One region of the Methylocystis sp. ATCC 49242 genome, then DNA from elsewhere that is predicted to be linked to it. Evidence: predicted binding sites of a transcription regulator. Region 1 holds the regulator's gene; the other holds the start of a gene.

Region 1 (11,091 bases):
GCTCTCCCGCGCGGGCCCTCGTCCTGACCGCAACTGTCATCGTCGCGCTGCGCGTGATTTTCACCGGCGCGATGATGCGGGACTATCCGGCGCTTCTCTGCATTCCCGACGCCATCACGGCCGCCGCCTTCGCCAATCTGATCCTCACGATGCGTTTTTCGACGCTCCAGGACTGGCGTGTTCTCGACTGGTCCGGCCACAAGCGGCTCGCCGATTTCTCTTTCACGCTTTATGCGATCCACAATCCGACCATCGTGTTTCTCCGCGCGGCGGCCTCGCAGTTTCTCGGTCTGGAATGGGCTCAAAGCACGGCGGGAGCCGAGCAGTGGGAGGTTCTCGCCGTCTCGGCCGGCGTGACCGTGGCCTTCGCCTATGCGCTGTCGCGCGTGACGGAGGCGAAGGTCGGCGTCGCGCGCCGCCGGCTGCGCCAGTTCGTCGACCGCGCCGAATCACGTCTGGCGGATCAGCCGCTCGCCGGACTGATGCGGGCGCCTCTGGCGCGCCGGGCCATTTCGCGTCGCGTGGGGCTATGGAAGGCGGGCGGCCGCTTCGAAAAGCCCCGCGCGCCGGGCGTGGCGGCGGCTCAATCCGCGCAGGGATGCGGAGAATACGGCGAAGCGGGCGACGGCAAAATCGCGGCGGCTGGAAGGGGGTAAGGCCATCGCCCCGCCGGAGCCGGCGGACTGTCGCGCCCCGGAGGGGGCGCAGACGCGCCATTGACAGTGGGCGGGCCGAACTGGTCTATGCGGTGGCGGTCGCGCCCCGGGCGCCCCTCTCAGCGAAAGGACGTTTCGCCTGTTGCTCGCCTCGATCCCTCCCGCCTATGTCGCCCCCTTCGAGCGGGCGTGGCGTCACCGGGAGCTCATCCGCGCCGTTGTGCGGCGCGAGTTCATTTCGCGCTTCCGCGGCTCGCTTCTCGGGCCGGCGTGGGCGGTGATCTCGCCGCTCGTGATGCTGCTGACCTATACGGCGCTGTTCTCGATCACCGTGCCCCAGCTCTCCGCCGGCATGAGCGTGACCGATTACGCCAGCGGCATCTTCATCGGGCTGATCGTCTTCAATCTGTTCAGCGAACTCGCCTATCGCGCGCCGATCCTGCTCCACGAGCATGTCAATTTCGTCAAGCGCTCGATCTTTCCGAGCGAAACCATCGCCTGGACGGCGACGATTCGCGCCTTCACCTACGCCGGCGTCGCTTTCGCTGTCTACATCGTCTTCCGGCTCATCGTGGCGGGGACGATCCCCCTGACGATCGTGCTGTCGCCGCTGCTGATCGCGCCCTTTGCGCTCTTCATTCTCGGCGTCGTCTGGTTCCTGATGGCGCTCGGGGCCTTCACGCGCGACGTCGCGCACATCATGGCCTCGATCGTGCCGGTGCTGATGTTCGCGACGCCGATCTTCTACCGGCTCGACCAGATTGCGCAGATGTCGCCCACGACGGCGATCTGGCTGCGGCTCAACATCGTCGGCGACTACATCGAGATGCTGCGCGACGTGGCGCTCGACGGCTCCATTCCGAACGTCTTCGGCTATCTCGCCGTCGTCGCCGTCTCCTATGCGGTCTTCCTCGGCGGCTACCAGTTCTTCATGCGCTACAAATCGGTCATCGTCGATGTCATCTGAGCCCTCCATCCGCTGCGCGGGCGTCGGCAAGGCGTTTCAGCTCTATGCGCATCAGAACGACCAGTTGAAGCAGGTCCTGTTCGGATTGTGGAAGAAATTCTACAAGGAGAAGTGGGTCCTGCACGACGTGACCTTCACGGTCAACAAGGGCGAGCGCGTCGGCATCGTCGGACGCAACGGCGCCGGCAAGACCACGCTGCTGCAGATTCTCTGCGGCATTACCCTGCCGACGAAGGGCGAGTTCAAGGTCCAGGGCCGCATCGCGCCGATCCTGGCGCTGGGCTCCGGCTTCGACGTGCTGCTGACGGGGCGTGAGAACGCCCGCATCGGCGCGGCGATTCTCGGCCTCTCGCGCAAGGAGGTCGACGCGCGCATCGACGACATCGCCGCCTTCGCCGACATCGGCCCCTTCTTCGACCAGCCGATGCGCACCTATTCGATGGGCATGATCGCGCGCGTGGCCTTCGCGATCTGCGCTCATGCGGACGCCGACGTGCTGATCGTCGACGAGGCGCTCTCGGTGGGCGACGAAATATTCCAGCGCAAATGCGAGAAATACATCGCGGATTTCGGCCGGAACGGCACGATCCTGATGGTCTCGCACGATCTCAATTTCCTGCAGACGCTGTGCAACCGCGTGCTGTGGCTGGAGAACGGCGTCATTCGTGAGGTCGGCGACCCCGCGCAGGTGATCGCCGACTATCGCAAGGCGATGGGGACGGGAGCCTGACGGCTCAGGCGAGCGGGCTTGCGTAACCGTCGCTCTGCGGCGCGCCATATTCCGCGGAGAGCCGGGCCGGCGCCGCGCTGCGATTGAGCCGCGCGATCAGCCATACGGAAACGCCGACTTCGGCGAGCGCTAGCCCTGCCAGCAGCAGGAAAAAGAACCCGCTGATGCGCAGGAGGGATTCCAGCCCCACCAGAAAAGCGATATGCGCCGCCGGAATTGCGATGATGATGAGACTGCCTCCGGCGCCGCGCCGGCCGGTGATGTTGCCGAAACTGAGCACGAGCGCCATGGCCAGAAGCGTATGCGCCAGCGCCAGCGCCGGCACGCCGAAACGCTTGGCCGCCTCCGCCCGCCATTCGCCGAGCTGGCGCGGATCGCCTTTCGCGCTTTCGTAATTGGCGAGGAAGGCGCCGGCCGACAATTCATAGACGCCGCGCCAGCCGCGGTCCGGCAGGCCTCCGCTGCCCTGCATCGGCAGGGCCATGGCGTATTCGTCGAAATTGGCGATGCGAACGTCGCCGGACGACAGCGAGCGGGTCTGGATGCTGCCGTTCGACAGCGCGACGATGACGCCTGATTCATTGCGGCGGAACTCGGCGCGCGCCGCGGTGATCGTCTCTTCCTGCATTTTCTCGATCGAGAGCTGGCGCACGAAGAGATTGGCGGCGAGATCGGGCGTGACCCAGCGCTCGATGTAGAGCGTCTTCACGCCATTGTCGAAAGTGTAGAAATGCGCCGCGTCCAGCATGCGGTGGTTGAGCGAATTGCGCACGACGTTGAGCACGTCCTGCATGTTGGTCGCATAATGCGGCGCGATGAAATTGGCGAGCGCATAGCCCAGCACGACGATTCCCGCCGCGAGGGTCAGCGCCGGCCGGCAGATCGACCATGCCGAAAGGCGCAGCGCGTAGAGCACGGCGATCATGCCTTCGCTCGCCATGCGGGAGAATTCGAGCGCCGTCGCGACGCCGACCGCCATCGGCAGCGTGACATAGGCCACGGTCGGCGTGATGCCGACGAGCGCGGGAATCACCAAGCCGCCGCGCACCGCCGCCGGCGGCAATTGATAAAGCAGGTAGGAAAGGACGACGGGAACCGACAGCGCGAGCTGCACGATCAGCACGCCGAATCCGACGCGCTTGAAGAGGTAGGAAAAAAGCAGCCGCGGCATGGCCGGTCTTACCTGTGGGGCCGCGTCATTTCTTGAACCTCGCCCAGGCGGCCCTGGAATATTCCGTCCAGGCGGGGTCGAAGACGCCGCGCGAGGGCAGGGCGGTCGCGCCGGCCCAATGCGCGAAATAGATCTCCTTGCCTTCGTAATCGACCGGCTTGCCGTCCCTGAAAGTGACGCCCGGCGCCTTGTAGAAGCTCTCGTGCGAGGCGTTTTCAACGACATTCGGCAGCAGCTCGATCTTCAGGCCGCGCCGATGGGTGACGAAATTGACGAGCGGCTGCGCGAACAGCTGGCCGCGCTTGCGCACGTCGTGGAAGATCGCGGCGTCGTCGCGCATCGTGTCGATGAAGTCGGAGAGCTTCAGATATTTGTTGGACGTGACCCAGAAGCCGTCGTTGAAGAGCAGCACGTCCTTCAGGAACGGATATTTTTCGCGACGCTCGTTGTAGACATATTCGAAGCTCGGAGAGGCGACGATGAACTCGGTCTTGCCCTCCTCCAGCTTTCCGAAAGCCGGCGTGAAGTCGCGAAAGAGAATCACGTCGACGTCGACATAGGCCACTTCGTCGAGCGGCAGGGCGAGCGCCTGCAGCTTGCGCAGCCGGCGGCGGTTGTTGTTGAAAAAGCCGGGGTACAGCTCATGCGAGAGCCTGTCGATCTCGACCGGCTCCTCCGCGATATAGGTCGCGCCGTAGATGTCGGCGGCCTTCCGCGTCATGGCGACATTGTCGTCATAGGGGATGAGGTAGATCGGCAGAGACGAATTGGTGTCGCGGTAGCTCTCGAGGAACGGCAGCAGCCAGTCGATGATCTTGTCGTTGCCGACGATGGCTATGCCGTAACGTTTGCCGGCGCTCCCCGCGCCGGTCTCGGCGTCCGGGGCGCGGAGGGGTGGATTCGGGAGACGAAGGCTCATATAGGGGGTGTACTTGTAAAGTTCAGGCAAAAGCAAGGGGGCGCAGATCGGACCTCTTCCGCCCGCCGGTCAGCCTCTGGCCGGCAAGACAGTCGCCGTAGTCCACGCCGCCTGGCATTCCTGCGGCAGCTATCAGGTCAATGTGGCCCAGATTGCGGCCTATCGGGCGCTGGGCGCGCGGGTCCTGTCCGTCGCGATGATGGACGATCTTGCGTCGCGGCCGCCGTGCGGGGCGCGGTGGCGGGCCTATGTTGCGGCCACGCATGACATCGGCGCCGACCGTCGCTTCTTTTCCGGCCCGCCGTTCGCGGGTCTGGCGTCGCGCCTCCTCGTCGACGGCTGGTGGCGGCTCATCCACGGCGATCAGGCCAGCTGGCTGATCGAACTCGCAAGGCGCGCGCCGTTGCCGGACGGCTTCTGGGAGGAGACCGTCGACCTCATCCACGCCAACCATTATTTCACGCTGCCCTTCGTCGAGGCCCTGAAGAACGGGCGGCGCATTCCCGTGGTGCTGGAGACCCAGGACATTCAGGCGCGCCAATATGTGCTGCGCAACAAGGGCGGCTTCTTCATCCCGCCCTATGCGACCTATGACAACATGCTGAAGGTAGAGCTCGACTGGATGCGCCGCGCTGATCTTTCCGCGCATCTGAATGAGGAGGAGTTTCACGATTTCCGGGATCTCCTCCCCGATTCCCGTCACGCGCTGATCTATCCGGCCGTGCCCGAAGTCCCTCGCGCGGCCGGGCGCGACGTCATCATCGTCGCGAGCGACAATTACGCCAATTACGTCAGCCTGCGCTGGTTTCTGGAGGAGGTCGTCCCGCTCTCGGGGGGCGCGCGCGTTGCGATCTACGGCAATATCGACGGCGGCGTGAAGCGTCGGGACGGGGCCCTTTACGAGGCCCATCGCGCCCTGTTCAGGGGGCGGGTCGACGACATTGGCTCCGTCTACGCCAACGCCGGCGCCGTCCTGCTGCCCACTATCGAAGGTCACGGCCTGTCGATCAAGGCGGTCGAGGCGCTCTGCTGCGGCGCCCCTCTCGTCGCGACGCCGCTGGCGTTTCGCGGCATGAAGGTCGATCCGCATGCGCTGGGCAATGTCGCTCTCGCCGACGACGCCGCGCAATTCGCGCGACATTGGCGCGAGGCGCAGGAGCGGGCCGACAGGGGCGACACGCCGCCTCTGGAGAGCGACACGCGGCGTCTGTATGAATCTTCCTTCAGCCCGCAGGCTTATGCGCGCACGCTGGCGGCGGCGGTGGAGCCGCTCCTTCAGTAACGATCCTTCTTGAGGCGGACAGGTAGTGCTAAGGTCGCGCCGTTGACAAACACTCTACTCGCGGCGGGATGATGGACAATTACAAAGTTGAAACGGATTCCCGCCCGCTGGCCGGCCGTCGTGTCGCGCTGACGCATCCGGCGTGGCACTCCTGTGGCACCTATCGCGTCGTGCTGGGCCAGATCGCCGCCTATCGCGCGCTGGGCGCGGAGGTGTTCCCCGTCGCCATCAGCTCCGATCCCGGTTTCGTTCCGGGGCGCGCGTGGATCTGGAAATCCTTCAGCGATTCGACGCCGGAGCTCGACGCCGGCGCGCGCTTCTATGGCGGCGCATCCTTTCTCGCCATGCTCGATCCGCGGTTCCTAACGCACGTGTTGTGGCCCTATATCCATGGCGATCAGGCCGTCATACGCCTCGGCATGGCGGAACGGGCCGTCCTCTCGCCGGAGGTCGAGGCGGCGGAATACGACCTCGTCCACTGCAACCATTTCTTCCTGATGCCGGTCGCGCGCCGCCTCTCGCGCGGGCGCGCGCCGATCATGCTCGACACCCACGATCTGCAGGCCCGCCAGTTCGCGCTGATCAACGAGCGCATGCCCTGGCTCCCGCCGCGCGTCACCTATGAGGCGATGCTGGCGCAGGAGCTGGAGGCGATGCGCGGCGCCGATCGTTTGTTGCATCTCAATGCGCAGGAATCCGACGCCTTTCGCGCCATGTTGCCGGAGAAGCGCCATTCGCTGCTCTATCCCGCGACGCCGCCCGCTCCGACCGGCCCCGGCGGCGAGGACATCGTGCTTGTCGCGAGCAACAACACGGCAAATGTCGAAAGCGTGATCTGGTTCCTGCGCGAGGTCGCGCCGAAAGCGGCGGGCGTGACGGTGAAGATCGCCGGCAATGTCGACGCCGGCGTGCAGGCCCGCGCCCCCGAGGAATATGCTTCCTACAAGCACTGGTTTCTCGGCCGGGTGGACGATCCCGGCGCCGTCTATGCGACGGCCCGTCTGGCGCTCTTGCCGACGATCAGCGGCACGGGCCTTTCGATCAAGACGGTCGAGGCCATGTCCAGCGGCGTCCCTTTGATCGCGACGCCGCAGGCGCTGCGCGGCATGGACGCGGAAGCGCTCTCGCTGCCCGGCGTAAGCCTGGCGGATACGGCGGAGGATTTCGCGCGCGCGCTCGTCCAGGCCGCGCGGGCGCCGGCCGCGGACGAATCGGCGCGGAGGGCGAGCGCGACGCGCGCCTACTACGACGCGCGCTTTTCATCCTCCGCCTACGAGCGCAATCTCGCCATGCTCACGGCTCCGCTTCTTGCGCGCGATGCGTGACTTTTTACGCTGTGAAAACACGGCCTTGGAGAAAGTGTGGCGCAATCGCAACGCCGGCGTGAAAATCACGCGGCCGGCGGTTGTTAGAATTTCTTCATCAATTCAGTGGTGTTACCTTGCATATCGACGTGCTGCGCGGGGTCCCCGGCGGCCTTGCATTGGAGACGGGTAACATGACTTTCAAGGCTACCGTTGTCGGCGCATTGGCGTCGGTCCTCATGATCGGCGCCGCCTCGGCCGCGGATCTCCCCAGCCGAAAGGCCCCGCCGGAATACATTCCCCCGCCGCCGGTTTTCAGCTGGGAAGGCTGGCACATCGGCGTCGTTGGCGGCTATGGCGGCGGCTCGTCCAGCACCAGCTCCTGGATATGGGACTTCGGCGCCGTTCCCGCCGTATGGAACGTCAACACCTCGCGGGGCACGAGCGGCTATCTCGTCGGTTACGAGAGCGGCTACACGTGGCAGTTCTCCAACAATTTCGTTCTGGGCTACGAGTCGGAGTTCAGCTACGCCGACGTGCGCAGCAACAACACCAACTCCTGGTTCGGCGGCGTGAGCAATCGCCTCGAGTGGTTCGGCGCCGAGCGGCTCCGCTTCGGCTACGCCTTCGGCCGCATCCTGCCTTACGTCACCGGCGGTCTCGCCTATGGCCGGGTGAAGGCTTCCGGCACGGATTCCATCGGCGGCTTCCTGTTCCCGACCAACGCCTCGACCTGGCAGGCCGGCTGGACGGTCGGCGCGGGTCTCGAATACGCCTTCTGGGACAAGTTCTCGATCAAGGCCGAATATCTCTACACGAGCATGAAGGGCCCGAGCGGCACCGGCCTCGCTTTCCCGAACGGTTTCCGCACCTTCGACGGCCGCGGCTTCGACACGCATCTCGCCCGCGTCGGCCTGAACTACAATGTGAAGAGCATTGGCGCGCTGCTCGGATGGGATGGCCTCGGCCTCTGATCGACGCAAAGCAACCGACGCCGCGCGCGTCGTTCGAGCCCGGCCGGTTTGGCCGGGCTTTTTTGTTTCGCGGCGCGGCCTCGACGGCGCGGCGGGATGCGATATTGTCTTGTGTCATGATCCGCACAACACCGATAATTTCGCCGGCCTCGGGTCTCGCCCAGCTCACCGATCGGTCCCGAGAGATCTTCCGCCAGATCGTCGACAGCTATCTCGCCTCCGGCGAGCCTGTCGGCTCGCGGCAATTGTCGCGTCTTCTGCCGATGACGCTGTCGCCTGCGTCCGTGCGCAATGTGATGCAGGATCTCGAAGAGCTTGGCCTCATCTACGCGCCGCACACGAGCGCGGGACGCCTGCCGACCGAACTCGGCCTGCGCTTCTTCGTCGACTCCATGCTGCAGGTCGGCGATCTCGACGACTCGGAGCGCGCCCGCATCGCCGCCGAGGTCGAGGCCGCCTCGAAGGGGCATGATTTCCAGGGCGTGCTGTCGGAGGCGACCAGCCTGCTCTCAGGCCTGACGCGCGTCGCGGGCGTCGTCGTCGCGACGAAGGAAAATGTCCGCCTGAAGCAGATCGACTTCGTGCGGCTCGAGCCCGAACGCGCGCTGGCGATCCTCGTCGCCGACGACGGCACGGTCGAGAACCGCGTCATTCCCGTCGCGCGCGATCTGCCGGCGTCGGCGCTCACCGAGGCGGCGAATTATCTGAATGCGCGCATCACCGGCCGCACATTGGCGGAAGCGCGCGAAGGCATAGAGGCGTCGCGCCGGGCCGCGCAGATGGAGCTCGACGAATTGACCGCGCGTCTCGTGGAGGAAGGGATGGCGAGTTGGGCGGGCGCATCGAGCGGCGCCCGTCAGCTCATCGTGCGCGGACAGGCGCATCTCCTCGAGGATCTGACCGCAGCCGCCGACCTCGAGCGCGTGCGGCTGCTTTTCGCCGATCTAGAAACCAAGACCGGCGTGATCGATTTGCTTGAACGCGCGGAAGAGGGCGAGGGCGTCCGCATCTTCATCGGCTCGGAGAACAAGCTGTTCTCGCTCTCCGGCTCCTCGCTGATCGCCGCGCCCCTGCGCGACAGCGAGCGGCGCATCATCGGCGCCCTCGGAGTGATCGGCCCTACGCGGCTGAATTACGCGCGCATCGTGCCGATGGTGGACTACACCGCGAAAGTCGTTGCGCGCGTCGTCAGCGGCGGATGAAAAGAAACGGGCGGAGACCGTCAGCCCCCGCCCGCGTCTTGCTCGCCTGTTTCAGCGTCTCAACCCGATGATCACCGGCGGTGGCCGCCGTGGTGGTGGCCACGGTGATGATGTCCATGATGACCATGATGGCCCCAGTGACCGCCGTGGTGGCCGCCCCAGCCCCAGCCGTGGTGACCGCCCCAGTGTCCGTGTCCGCCCCATCCATGGCCGCTGTGATGGTGACCACCATGCGTCCAGAAGCAACGGCCGTAACGACAGACCCACACCGCATGCGCCTGTTCCAGACCCGCGGCTTCGCCTGATTGCGCGACAGCGTCTTTCGGCGCCGCCGGCATGGCCGAGGCGTTCGTCGCGGTCATGGACAGGGCGCCGACCGCCACAGCGGCGGCAACGAGTAAATTCACATGCTTCACCATGTCATCTCCTTGTGGATGAGGTTTCACCTAAATTGGGCAATCAATTGCAGCCGTTGCGGCTCTCCCACATCTGAATTTCGTTTACGCGCCTTCTCTCCCAGCCGCGCAAATCGCCGTAGGGGGGGAAGCATCCGGGGCCGAATTCGGCCCTGGCGCGGGCCGTTTTGAAACAATATCCGTTACGCGCGTAGATCTTGTTTCGCTCGTACCACAATTCGTCGCAGGACATGTCCGATGGATGCTGCGCTCGCGCCGGCGGCGGCGCCGCAAACAGGCTGCCGCCCATGACAACGGCCGCAATCGCGCCGTGTATGAAGTTTGACGCCCGATAAGCCATTTTCAATTCTCCCTGATATCGCCTTGTAACTGTGTCGGAAATTGCGAACGTCAACGGTCCGAGCCAGGGCACTTTCTGGAGTGTTGACGCTGCCGCCTCCTCCTGCGCGGTCCCGGGGACGCACATTCCCGCCGTCACATGACATGGCTACGCTCGCGGCCGACATGAATGCGGTGAAAAGTCGCGTTGCAATCCAATCGCCGTGGCGCCCTCGCCACGACCCGTATTATTTCGACGCGCCTCGATCACATGAAATTCTGCGGATCGACGTCGATCTGCACGCGCACGCCGCCGCGTTCCTTCGGGCTTGCGCCGATGAGGTCCCGCAGGAAGCTCTGCACATCGGCGCTGCGCGGCGCCTTCACGAGCAGGCGATAACGATAACGGCCGCGAATGAGCGCGATCGGCGCTTCGGCCGGGCCGAGAAGCATGATTTCGTCCGCCTCCGGCAGTCCGCCGAGCGCCGCGACGCGGTAGCGCGGCGAGGGCGGCAGATCATGCGCGGCGCGCGCAATTGCGCGGGCGTGCGCCTCGGCGGCGGCGGCGGCCCTGGCGGAAACGATGAGCGCGGCCAGACGGCCGAAAGGCGGCAGCCCCGCGCGCTCGCGAAGCGCGATTTCCTGCGCGTAGAATTTTTCGGCGTCGCCGGAGAGCAGCGCCGCGATGACGGGATGGTCTGGTTGAAAGGTCTGGATCAGCGCGCGGCCGGGCTTGTCGCCGCGCCCCGCGCGTCCGGTAACCTGATTGAGCAATTGAAAGGTGCGCTCGGCGGCGCGCGGATCGCCGCTGCCGAGGCCCAGATCGGCGTCGACCACGCCGACGAGCGTGAGATGCGGGAAATTATGCCCCTTTGCGACGAGTTGCGTGCCGATGACGATATCGAAGGCGCCTTTGGCGATTTCCTCGAGTTCGCGCCTGAGGCGCTCCGCCCCGCCGGGGAAATCGGACGACAGAACGAGAATGCGCGCGTCGGGAAACAGCGTCGCCGCCTCTTCCGCGAGACGCTCGACGCCGGGTCCGCAGGCGGCGAGCGAATCTTCGCTCTCGCATTCGGGGCAGACGTCGGGGCGGCGTTCGACATGTCCGCAATGATGGCAGACCAGCGCGCGGCGGAAGCGATGTTCGACGAG
Region 2 (11,091 bases), 780 kb from region 1:
AAAGCTCGGCATCAGGCTCGACAGTCCGCCGCCGCTGCTCGCCTGCTGCGCGGGCGTGACGCTGCCGGGCTGCGCGACGGGATCGTTGTCGTTCCCGCCGCCGCCCATATAGCTCAGCGGATTCCACCAGCTGGTCTTCTTGGCGTCCGTGTCGCGGACCGAGCCCAGCGCCTGCGTCGGGTGGCGATAGCCGTCCGGCGGCTCGGTGAGCTGGCGGCGGGCGGGCTCGTCCGGCTCATTGGCGGCGTTGCGGGCGCGGGCGCTCATCACTCGCTGGAGGAGGCCGGGCTCGTCGTCGGTCCCGGGCGCGGCAGTCGGCGCGGGTCCGCGCACGCGCTCGAGAAGGCCGGGTTTCTTGGGGTCCGGCGGAGCGCCGGCCACGCGGCCGAAGCGATCGCTCTTGCGCTGCGTTCCCGGGGCGTTGCTCGGCCAGCCGTCGGGGCGGTCGACGCTCTCGCGCGGGGCGGGAAGAACGTCGGCGCTGCGGCTCGGCGGCAGCACGAGCTTCGGGCGCTCGCTGTAGTCGATCGACCTGGCGTCCGTCTCGGTGGACACGCCGACAAGGTCCATCACAGAGGTGATCGTGGATTTGTCGTCATAGGCCAGAGCCGGCGCGGCGTAGGCCGCCGCAAGACCGGCGAAAGCGCAGATGGCGCGACGCCGCGACCGTGCGAGCTTCATCGAAGGATCTCCCTGGTGCCCAAAAGGACGGCGACCGCGAGACGCGACGCCGAGACCTCTGCTTGACCCCGAAAGCCGCAACATGTGCGCGACTTGTTGGCGATTTAGTGGCGGGGCGCGCTTTTCCTTAAGCCAAAAGCGGCCGGCGCGCGAATCGCGGCCGCATCAAGGCCCCTCGGCCGGCGACTCCGGCGGGGCGAAAAGGCTCTCGTAAAGGAGAAGCGCCACTCCCGCCGTGATGAAAACGTCGGCGACGTTGAAAACGTAATTGGCCAGCGGGCCGACGGGCAGGGTCGTGTGGAGATAGAAAAAATCCGCGACCGCCCCGCGCGTGATCCGGTCCGTCGCGTTGCCGAGCGCGCCGCCGATGACGAGGCCGAGGGCCAGGGCCGTGAGCCGGTCCCGGGCCCTCGTGAGCCAGAAGGCCAGTCCGGCGACGATGACGCCCTGCGCCGCGAGGAGCGCCGCCCTGGCTGAGTCCTCATGCGCGGGAAACAGCGAATAGGAGACGCCGTAATTCCAGGACAGCAGCACATCGAGAAAGGGCGCGACATTGATCGGTCCACGCTCCGCAATGTCGAAGACGTTCAGCATCAAGTACTTGTGCGCCTGGTCGAGCGCGAGCGCGGCGAGCGCGGCGGCGAGGCCGAGGGCGCGAGGGGTCGGTCGGGGGGACAAGCGGGACGTCCTCAGAAGCGGAGCGGCGAAAAAGCCTCATCCCGCTTACTAGGCCGGGTCGGCCCGAGGGGCAACCGCGGCGAACGCCCACGATTCAGTTTGCACAAGCGTTGCCTTTTGTATATGTAAACCTCCCTGTGGGGTTATGCGTTATAACTTGGAGGGGCAAAATGTCATTTTTTAAGACGCCGGGCGTCGGATCCCGGCTGTTTCAGGCTTCCGCCGCTGTATTTGCGACGACGCTTCTGGCGTCGGGCGCCTTTGCGCAGGCTGCGCCGCCTCTGACGGCGCCGGGCGGGGACGCCAGGTCGACGGAAAACTACTGGACCGCGGACCGCATCAGGAACGCAAAGCCGATCGAACTCGTCCCCGGGCCGGGACACCGGCTGCAGCCGATCGACTCGACCGCTGCCGCGGCGGGCCCGTCGCAGACGGGCGCGGGAGCGCCTCCGACGACCGAGGACTCCAGCGCCATCGCGCGCCGGCTGCATCCGCCGATGCCTTTGACGGGCGCCGCGCCGGATGATGCTGGGACCAGCCGCAACACGAGCTCCTATGGCGCGCATTTCACGACGAGCCGGGTGTTCCCCGACGCCGCCACGACGACCTACCCCTACGTGACGACGGGTCGCCTCGCATTCCGTAATCCGCGGACCGGACGCAACTCGGTCTGTTCGGCGTCGGTGCTGCGGCCGCGCGTTCTCGTGACGGCGGGCCACTGCGTCTATCACGCGGGACCGACCAGCGACGACCCGAGCACCAACAAATACTTCTACAGCAATTGGGTGTTCATCCCCGCCTATAACAACGGCGCCGCGCCGAAAGGCACGTGGACGCCGGCCTGGGTGATCGTCTCCGGCTACTGGTCCGGCGGCAATGGTTCGGTGCCCAACCAGCAGGACGTCGCCATGATGGAAATGCGCGACAACACCGCGGGCCAGAAGATTTCGGCGTTCACCGGCTATCTCGGCTATTCGACGGGCGGCCTGTCGCCGAACCATCTGACGATCATCGGCTATCCCTGCAATCTGGACAATTGCGCGAAGATGCAGAACACGACCGCCGAAAGCTTCGCCAATGGAGGCAGCAACACGGTCACTTACGGTTCCGCGCAGCGCGGCGGCACGAGCGGCGGCCCCTGGATTCAGGATTTCGGCGTCGCTGGAGCCGGCTCTCCCTCCGGAACGGCGAGGAACTGGCTGAAGTCGGTCTCCTCCTACGGCCCGGTCGCCACCGAGCCGAAATATCTGGGCGGTTCGATCCTGATGTCGAGCGGAACGTCGAGCTTCATCGACCTTCTGAACAAGTCCTGCGCGCATCGGGCTGGAAACTGCTGAGTTTTCGCCTCACCTGACTTTGTAAAACGCCCCCGTCCGGAGACATCCGGACGGGGCGACTTTTTTTATGGTTTCCCTCTCTCGATCTGAGGTCGCCGCGGCGATGAAATCGCGGCAAAAGGCGATCTCCCCTTCTGTCTAATCTTGACTTTGCGTTGGCGGCGGAATATGTCCAGCCTGCTGTTGTCACTCGTCTTTAGAGAGTGCCAACAGCTTTCGCTTATCTCTTGCGACGGGCGGCCGAGGCCGCTCGAAGCGCAGAAAAGGAAGAATTGGCAATGGCGTTTCGTCCCCTGCACGACCGGGTCGTGGTCAAGCGTCTCGAAGGCGAGGAAAAGACCAAGGGCGGCATCATCATCCCCGACACCGCCAAGGAAAAGCCGCAGGAAGGCAAAGTGATTTCCGTGGGCCCCGGCGCCCGCGACGAGAGCGGCAAGCTGGTTCCGCTCGATGTGAAGGCCGGCGATCGCGTGCTGTTCGGCAAATGGTCCGGCACCGAGGTCAAGATCGACGGCGAAGACCTGCTCATCATGAAGGAAAGCGACATCCTGGGCATCGTCGACTGACCCGACCCCGCCCTTCCCGCTTTCAAATCATCTCCAGGAGTTTCTAAATGGCTGCCAAAGACGTCCGTTTCTCCACCGACGCACGCGACCGCATTCTGCGCGGCGTCGAAGTCCTCGCCAACGCCGTCAAGGTCACGCTCGGTCCGAAGGGCCGCAATGTCGTGATCGAGAAGTCCTTCGGCGCGCCCCGCATCACCAAGGACGGCGTGACCGTCGCCAAGGAAATCGAGCTTTCCGACAAGTTCGAGAATCTCGGCGCCCAGCTCGTCCGTGAAGTCGCCTCCAAGCAGAATGACATCGCCGGCGACGGCACCACCACTGCGACCGTGCTCGCCGCCTCGATCGCCAAGGAAGGCGCCAAGGCCGTGGCCGCCGGCCTCAACCCGATGGATCTGAAGCGTGGCGTCGATCTCGCCGTCGAGGCCATCGTCGCCGACCTCAAGGCCCACTCCAAGAAGGTCACCTCCAACGACGAGATCGCCCAGGTCGGCACCATCTCGGCCAATGGCGACCGCTTCATCGGCGAGGAAATCGCCAAAGCGATGCAGAAGGTCGGCAATGAGGGCGTCATCACGGTCGAGGAGGCCAAGAGCCTCGAGACCGAGACCGACATCGTCGAGGGCATGCAATTCGACCGCGGCTATCTGTCCCCCTACTTCATCACCAACGCCGAGAAGATGATCGCCGAGCTCGACGACGCCTATCTTCTTATCCACGAGAAGAAGCTGTCGACGCTGCAGCCGCTGCTGCCGATCCTCGAGGCGGTCGTCCAGACCGGCAAGCCGCTCGTCATCGTCGCCGAGGACATCGAGGGCGAGGCGCTCGCCACGCTCGTCGTCAACAAGCTGCGTGGCGGCCTCAAGATCGCTGCCGTGAAGGCGCCGGGCTTCGGCGATCGCCGCAAGGCCATGCTCGAAGACATCGCCATCCTCACGGGCGGCCAGATGATCGCCGAGGATCTGGGCATCAAGCTCGAAAACGTGACGCTCCCCATGCTCGGCCGCGCCAAGCGCGTTCGCATCGAGAAGGAGAACACCACGATCATCGACGGCGCCGGCGACAAGAAGGACATCGAGGCCCGCATCGCCCAGATCAAGTCGCAGATCGAGGAGACCACCTCCGACTACGACCGTGAGAAGCTGCAGGAGCGTCTCGCCAAGCTCGCGGGCGGCGTTGCGGTGATCCGCGTCGGCGGCGCGACGGAAGTTGAAGTCAAGGAGAAGAAGGACCGCGTCGACGACGCCCTCAACGCGACCCGCGCGGCCGTTGAAGAAGGCGTGTCGCCCGGCGGCGGCGTTGCGCTGCTGCGCGCCATCAAGGCGCTCGACGGCGTCAAGACCGCCAACGGCGACCAGAAGACGGGCGTCGACATCGTGCGCAAGGCCATCCAGGCTCCGGCGCGCCAGATCGTCGACAACGCCGGCGGCGACGGCGCGGTCGTGGTCGGCAAGCTGCTCGAGGCCACCGAATACGGCTATGGCTTCGACGCCCAGAAGGGCGAGTTCGGCGACCTGATGAAGCTCGGCATCATCGACCCGACCAAGGTCGTGCGCACCGCGCTGCAGGACGCCGCTTCGATCGCCGGCCTGATCATCACCACCGAGGCGACGATCACCGAGGCGCCGAAGAAGGAAGCCCCCGCGATGCCGGCCGGCGGCATGGGCGGCATGGGCGGCATGGACTTCTAAGTCCACCGCTTCAGCGACTGTTCAACACGGAAAGCCCCGGGGAGACCCGGGGCTTTCTTCGTTTCACGCGATTCATTCACTGGTAATTGTACAGCTCTAGTTTTCATTCGCCGCGAAAACGCGGCCCCATTGAAACAATGAATTTGTGGAGCGGATCATCATGCGGCGGCGTTTTCCCGTTTTTGTCGCGAGTCTTCTGCTGGCGCCCGGTCTTGCGGGGCCGGTTCACGCGGCCTCAAATCTCGTTGCGGTGTCTGCGCGCGGCGTCGACGCCGCTGGCTGCGGAAGCGTCGCGTGCCCCTGCCGCACGCTGCAATATGCGCATAATCTCGTCGCGCCCGGCGGCCAGCTCGACGTGATGGAAAGCGGCGAATATGGCGCGCTCACCATCACCAAATCGGTCAATGTCGTCTATGCGGGAACGGGCGTCGCCCTCGTGCAGCCGACGGGCGCGGGCAAGAACGGGGTGCAGGTCTTTGCCGGCGCCGCCGATGTCGTGCGGCTGCGCGGCCTCACCATAGAGGGCGGCGGCGGCGGCCTCAATGGCGTCGTGTTCCGCTCCGGCGCCCGACTCGAGATCGCAGACTCCGCCATACGCAACTTCACGAGCAACGGCGTCACGCTCGCCGGCGCCAACAGCCGTTTCTCGGTCATCGACACCGTCATCTCCGACAACGCCGGTTTTGGCCTGCGCGCCGTTCCCGCCGCGACGAATGCAAAGGGCGAAATGGACGGCGTGCAGCTTCTCGAAAATGCAATGGGCGGCGCCCTTCTGGAGAATACGTCCTCGGCGCTCACCGAGGTCGTGGTCACGAAAAGCGTCGCCATGGGCAATCGCGCGGTCAGTCCCGGCGCGGGCTTTCGCGTCGCCGGCGCCGGCGCGCGTCTGACGCTGCGCGAGACCACGTCGAAGGACAACAGGATCGGCGTTTCGGCCAACAATGGCGGCGTTCTTCGTGTTTCCGGTTCAACGCTCGTCGGCAACGATTTGGCGGCCGAGAAGCAGGGCGGCGTGATCGAAAGTTTCGGCGACAATGTCGTCAGGGCCAACGCCAACGACTCGCTCGCCACGCTGACGCCCGTGAGCAATCACTGAAATTTCACCAGATTTTTTTGGAGTCACAGCATGCTCACGCGATATTCATGCGCCATCGCAGGCGCGCTCGGCCTCTTCGCATCGTCGGCTCTTGCCGCCCCGATCCTGATCTTCGTCTCGACGCGCGGCACGGACACGACCGGCTGCGGGACCATTTCCGCTCCCTGCCGCAGTCTGCAGGTCGCGCAAGACGCCGTCGCAACGGGCGGCTACATCAGCATCCTTGACCCTGGCGACTACGCCCCTGTCGCTTTCACCAAGTCGGTCAATGTCGTGAACGAGAGCCGCGGCGCTGCGGTGGTGCGCGCCAACGCGCCGTACACCAGCGCGATCGGCGTCATCGCCAATGCTCTCGCCATCGTGCGCCTGCGCGGGCTCACGATCGAGGGAAGCGGGCCGAACACCTGGGGACTGACCCTCAACTCGGGCAAACGGCTGGAACTCGCCGACAGCGTCGTGCGAAACGCCGGTAACGACGGGGTGTTCATGAATAACCGCAACAATCCGACCTTCGTGTTTTCCAGTACGACCATCGCCAACAACGGCGGATTTGGGGTCCACGCCGCCGTGTCGGGCGGCTATGCGAGCGACCTGCGGCTGGTCGATAATTCGCTGGGCGCGATGTGGTTGGGGGGCGCGTCCTACACCAGCTTCAACGCAGTCGTCATCGAAAACAGCTCCGCGACGAACGCTCCGGGCGGCTCCGCCGACGGCCGCGCCGGATTTGCCGCCCAGGGCGCCGTTCTGGTCTTGAGAGGTGCCACGCTGCGCGGCTTTCCATTCGGCGTCATCGCCAACTCCGCTATCATTCGTCTGAGCCGCTCGACGCTGACGGGCAACGCCGTCGCCGCGAAGACGCCGGGCGCGCCGATGATCGAGAGTTCCGGCGACAATGTCATTCGGGGCAATACGGACGACGCGCTGGGCGCGTTCACGGCCGCGCCGCTTCACTGACGCCCGCATGCGTTGATGTTCGGGGGAATAATTTTCTTCGCGCCCGCGAAAGATCCATCCATGGGCTCCGCTTCCGGCGGGGCCTTTTTTCATGCGTCGCGGCCATTCGGCGCCTTTGTGCGGGAGCGACGAAAGCGCGCGGGCTCGGGACGTTGCGGTACGGATCGCGCTCGGTTAGCATTCGGTTACGCGCGGCGCTTCCGTTCGCGCGGCAACCTGAGAATCGGGAGTGGTTTCGATGGCGAGCAATCGCGGCGCCGGCGCGGACGCGGACTGGGCCGAACATGAAAAGACCTACAACGGCTTCCTCTGGCTCCTGAAGTTCTCAGCGGCGGCCTCAGCGATAACGCTGCTCGCGCTCTACTTCTTCCTCGCGCGCTGACCGCGCAAAGCCCCTCACGCCAAGCCGTCAGGGGCTCCCATGACGGCGACGGTTTTCAACGCAACCGGAGTTCGTCATGCGCATAGCCGTATTGGCTGAAACGGATAAAGCCGAGCCGCGCGTCGCGGCGACCCCTGAAACCGTCAAGAAATTCGTCAGTATGGGAGCGGAGGTCGCCGTCGAGGCCGGCGCCGGCGCCGCTTCCGGCTTCTCCGACGCGGATTATGCGGCGGCCGGCGCCATGATTGGCCCCGACGCCGCAACCACGCTCGCGGGCGCCGACGTTGCGCTGCGCGTGCGCCGCCCCTCGGCCGCAGAGCTCGCCGGCGCGAGGCAGAATCTCGCCGTCATCGCGATCATGGACCCCTTCGGCAACGAGGCGGCGCTCGCCGAACTCGCGAAGACCGGGGCCATCGCCTTCGCCATGGAGTTCATGCCGCGCATCACCCGCGCGCAATCCATGGACGTGCTCTCCTCCCAGGCCAATCTCGCCGGCTATCGCGCGGTGATCGACGGGGCGGCGGAATATGGCCGCTCCTTCCCGATGATGATGACGGCGGCGGGCACCGTGCCGGCGGCGAAGGTCTTCATCATGGGCGTCGGCGTCGCGGGCCTGCAGGCGATCGCCACGGCGCGCCGCATGGGGGCGATCGTCACGGCGACCGACGTGCGCCCGGCCACGAAAGAGCAGGTCGAATCGCTCGGCGCGAAATTCCTCGCCGTCGAGAACGAGGAGTTCCAGCAGGCGCAGACCGCGGGTGGCTACGCCAAGGAAATGTCGAAGGAATATCAGGCCGCGCAGGCTGAGCTCGTCGCCTCCCACATCGCCAAGCAGGACGTGGTCATCACGACGGCGCTCATCCCGGGCCGTCCGGCCCCCAGGCTCATATCGGCGGAGATGGTGCGATCCATGCGGCCGGGCTCGGTCATCATGGATCTTGCGGCGGAGCGCGGCGGCAACTGCGAATTGACGCGGCCGGGCGAAACCGTCGTCGAGAATGGCGTGAAGATCGTCGGCGCCGCCAATCTGGCGTGCAGCATGGCGCCCATCGCCTCGAACCTCTACGCCAAGAATCTGCTCGCCTTCGTGGAGACCATGATCTCGAAGGAGACGAAGCAGCTCGCGATCAACTGGGAAGACGAGCTGGTGAAGGCGACCGCGCTCACGCGCGACGGCGCCGTCATCGATCCGCGATTCAAACAGGCCTGAGCCGACCCGAAATCCATCCAGCAAAGGGCGTCAAGCGATGACCGATTCCACGCAGCAATTGCTCGAAAAGGCGCGGGCCGCGGCGGAGGCCGCCCGTCAGTTGGCCGACCAGGCCCAGCATTATTCCGACCAGATCGCCCAGACGGCGGCGGCGGTGACGTCGCATGGGCTCGGCGGCGGCGCGATCGATCCGGTCGTTTTCCGCCTCGCGATCTTCGCGCTCGCGGTTTTCGTCGGCTATTACGTCGTCTGGTCGGTGACGCCGGCGCTTCATACGCCGCTGATGTCGGTCACGAACGCCATCTCCTCCGTCATCGTGGTCGGCGCGCTGCTCTCCGTCGGCGTCGAGCCCGCGAGCGTCAGCGACACGGGCGCCGGCTGGGCGCGATGGTTCGGCTTCATCGCGCTCACGCTCGCCTGCGTGAACATATTCGGCGGCTTCCTCGTCACCGAGCGCATGCTCGCCATGTACAAGAAGAAGGGCTGACGCCATGAGCGCCAATATCTCGGCCCTTCTCTATCTCGTCGCCGGTGTGCTGTTCATCCTCGCGCTGCGCGGTCTTTCCTCTCCCTCCACTTCCCGCGATGGCAATCGCTACGGCATGATCGGCATGGCGGTCGCCGTGGCGACGACGCTTCTGCTGCATCTGCCTCCGCTCGCGGGTCTGGTCCTCATCGTCATCGGCGCGGCCGCGGGCGGAGGCGTCGGCGCCTATGTCGCGCAGCGCATCCCCATGACAGCGATGCCGGAGCTCGTGGCCTTCTTCCATTCGCTCGTCGGCCTCGCCGCCGTGCTGGTGGCGGGCAGCGCCTTCTTCGCGCCGCACGCCTTCGGCATCGGCGCGCCGGGCCAGATCGAAGGCGGCAGCCTCTTCGAAATGTCGCTCGGCGCCGCGATCGGCGCGATCACCTTCACGGGTTCGATCATCGCCTTTCTCAAGCTCTCCGAGCGCATGAGCGGCAAGCCGATCCTTCTGCCCGAGCGTCACACGATCAATATCATGCTCGGCGTCGCGCTCGTCGGGCTGATCGCCCTGTTCTGCGGGACGGAGAGCGGGATCTGGCTATTTCTGCTGATCCTCGTCTCTTTCGTGCTGGGCGTCACGCTCATCATCCCGATCGGCGGCGCCGACATGCCGGTCGTCGTGTCGATGCTCAACTCCTATTCGGGCTGGGCTGCGGCGGGCATCGGCTTCACGCTGGGCAATCTCGCGCTGATCATCACCGGCGCGCTGGTCGGCTCCTCGGGCGCGATCCTCTCGTATATCATGTGCAAGGGGATGAACCGCAGCTTCATCTCCGTCATCCTCGGCGGTTTCGGCGGCGAGGTGGCGGCGGCCTCTGGCGCAAAGGAGACGCGCAACGTCAAGCAGGGCTCGGCGGACGACGCCGCCTACATCATGCAGAACGCCGGCAAGATCATCATCGTGCCCGGATACGGCATGGCGGTGGCGCAGGCGCAGCACGCACTGCGCGAGATGGCCGATCTTCTCAAGAAAGAGGGCGTGGAGATCAGCTACGCGATCCATCCGGTCGCGGGCCGCATGCCCGGCCACATGAACGTGCTGCTCGCCGAAGCCAATGTGCCTTACGACGAGGTCTTCGAACTCGAGGACATCAACTCGGAGTTCGGACAGGCGGACGTCGCCTTCGTCATCGGCGCCAATGACGTGACCAATCCGGCGGCGAAGACAGACCCGTCGTCGGCGATCTATGGCATGCCGATCCTCGACGTCGAGAAGGCGAAGACCGTTCTTTTCCTCAAGCGCGGCATGGGCTCTGGCTATGCGGGCGTCGAAAACGAACTGTTCTTCCGCCCCAATACGATGATGCTCTTCGGCGACGCCAAGAAGACCGTCGAGTCGATCGTCAAGGCGCTGACGCACTGACCGGTCGAAACCGTCGCGAACACGAAAAAGGGAAGGCCCGGGATTTCTCCCGGGCCTTTTTTGTCGCTCGATTTCGTCGATCAATCGATCGTGAAGGCCGCCGGCTGAAACCAGCTGGCGACGTCGGGCCATCCGCTCTCATTGCCGGTGTAGAAGACGCCCGGCGAGCCGTGCTTGTCCGTCCCGAATTCATACTTGCCGGCCAGGTAGAACGTCCGCTGCGGGAAGGGATGGAACAGGAAGTATTTGTAGTTGCCGATATTGTCGACGCCGAAGTCGAAAGAGAAGCGATCATTGTATTTGTAGTGGATCTTGGTGTCGACGACGAAGAAGGGATCGAAGGACTGGTAGATCCCGTAGGCGCGGTCGTTATTGGCCATGGTGCGCCACATGCGGCCCTGGTAGCGGGCTGCGAGCGTAAATGCCCAATGATCGTCCGGCCGGTAGGTCAGCGCCAGCGTTCCGCGCCAGTCGGGCACGTTCGGCACGGTCTTGCCCGCGACCGACGTGCACCACGGGAATTCGAAATTCGCAGGATTTGGCGCCCAGGTCGGATTGGAAATGATCCGTGCGTTGAGCCAGGTGGCGCTGCCGAGCACTTCGAGGCCCT

The links. The regulator HrcA, encoded in region 1, represses chaperone genes, less so after heat shock. The targets are predictions, from matches to a motif close to GTTAGCACTCNCNNNNNGNGAGTGCTAAC.
Positions count from the first base shown of each region.
Region 2: a site for HrcA is predicted at 2,879-2,907, ahead of groES (co-chaperone GroES). Genes of this name have one in related genera too.

Region 1 covers NZ_KE124774.1:2,011,503-2,022,593, reverse strand. The annotation lists gene MET49242_RS12000 (acyltransferase) at 1-656, shown strand, start outside; gene MET49242_RS11995 (ABC transporter permease) at 799-1,623, shown strand; gene MET49242_RS11990 (ABC transporter ATP-binding protein) at 1,613-2,353, shown strand; gene MET49242_RS11985 (LptF/LptG family permease) at 2,358-3,524, opposite strand; gene MET49242_RS11980 (hypothetical protein) at 3,550-4,443, opposite strand; gene MET49242_RS11975 (glycosyltransferase) at 4,586-5,725, shown strand; gene MET49242_RS11970 (glycosyltransferase) at 5,797-7,050, shown strand; gene MET49242_RS11965 (outer membrane protein) at 7,224-8,003, shown strand; gene hrcA (heat-inducible transcriptional repressor HrcA) at 8,120-9,205, shown strand; gene MET49242_RS24995 (hypothetical protein) at 9,277-9,624, opposite strand; gene MET49242_RS26150 (YARHG domain-containing protein) at 9,665-9,853, opposite strand; gene MET49242_RS11945 (primosomal protein N') at 10,207-11,091, opposite strand, start outside.
Region 2 covers NZ_KE124774.1:2,795,608-2,806,698, forward strand. The annotation lists gene MET49242_RS15625 (hypothetical protein) at 1-681, opposite strand, end outside; gene lspA (signal peptidase II) at 847-1,359, opposite strand; gene MET49242_RS15635 (serine protease) at 1,530-2,696, shown strand; gene groES (co-chaperone GroES) at 2,975-3,262, shown strand; gene groL (chaperonin GroEL) at 3,310-4,950, shown strand; gene MET49242_RS15650 (right-handed parallel beta-helix repeat-containing protein) at 5,111-6,046, shown strand; gene MET49242_RS15655 (right-handed parallel beta-helix repeat-containing protein) at 6,077-7,000, shown strand; gene MET49242_RS15660 (aa3-type cytochrome c oxidase subunit IV) at 7,239-7,382, shown strand; gene MET49242_RS15665 (Re/Si-specific NAD(P)(+) transhydrogenase subunit alpha) at 7,459-8,592, shown strand; gene MET49242_RS15670 (NAD(P) transhydrogenase subunit alpha) at 8,630-9,079, shown strand; gene MET49242_RS15675 (NAD(P)(+) transhydrogenase (Re/Si-specific) subunit beta) at 9,084-10,481, shown strand; gene MET49242_RS15680 (TonB-dependent receptor) at 10,562-11,091, opposite strand, start outside.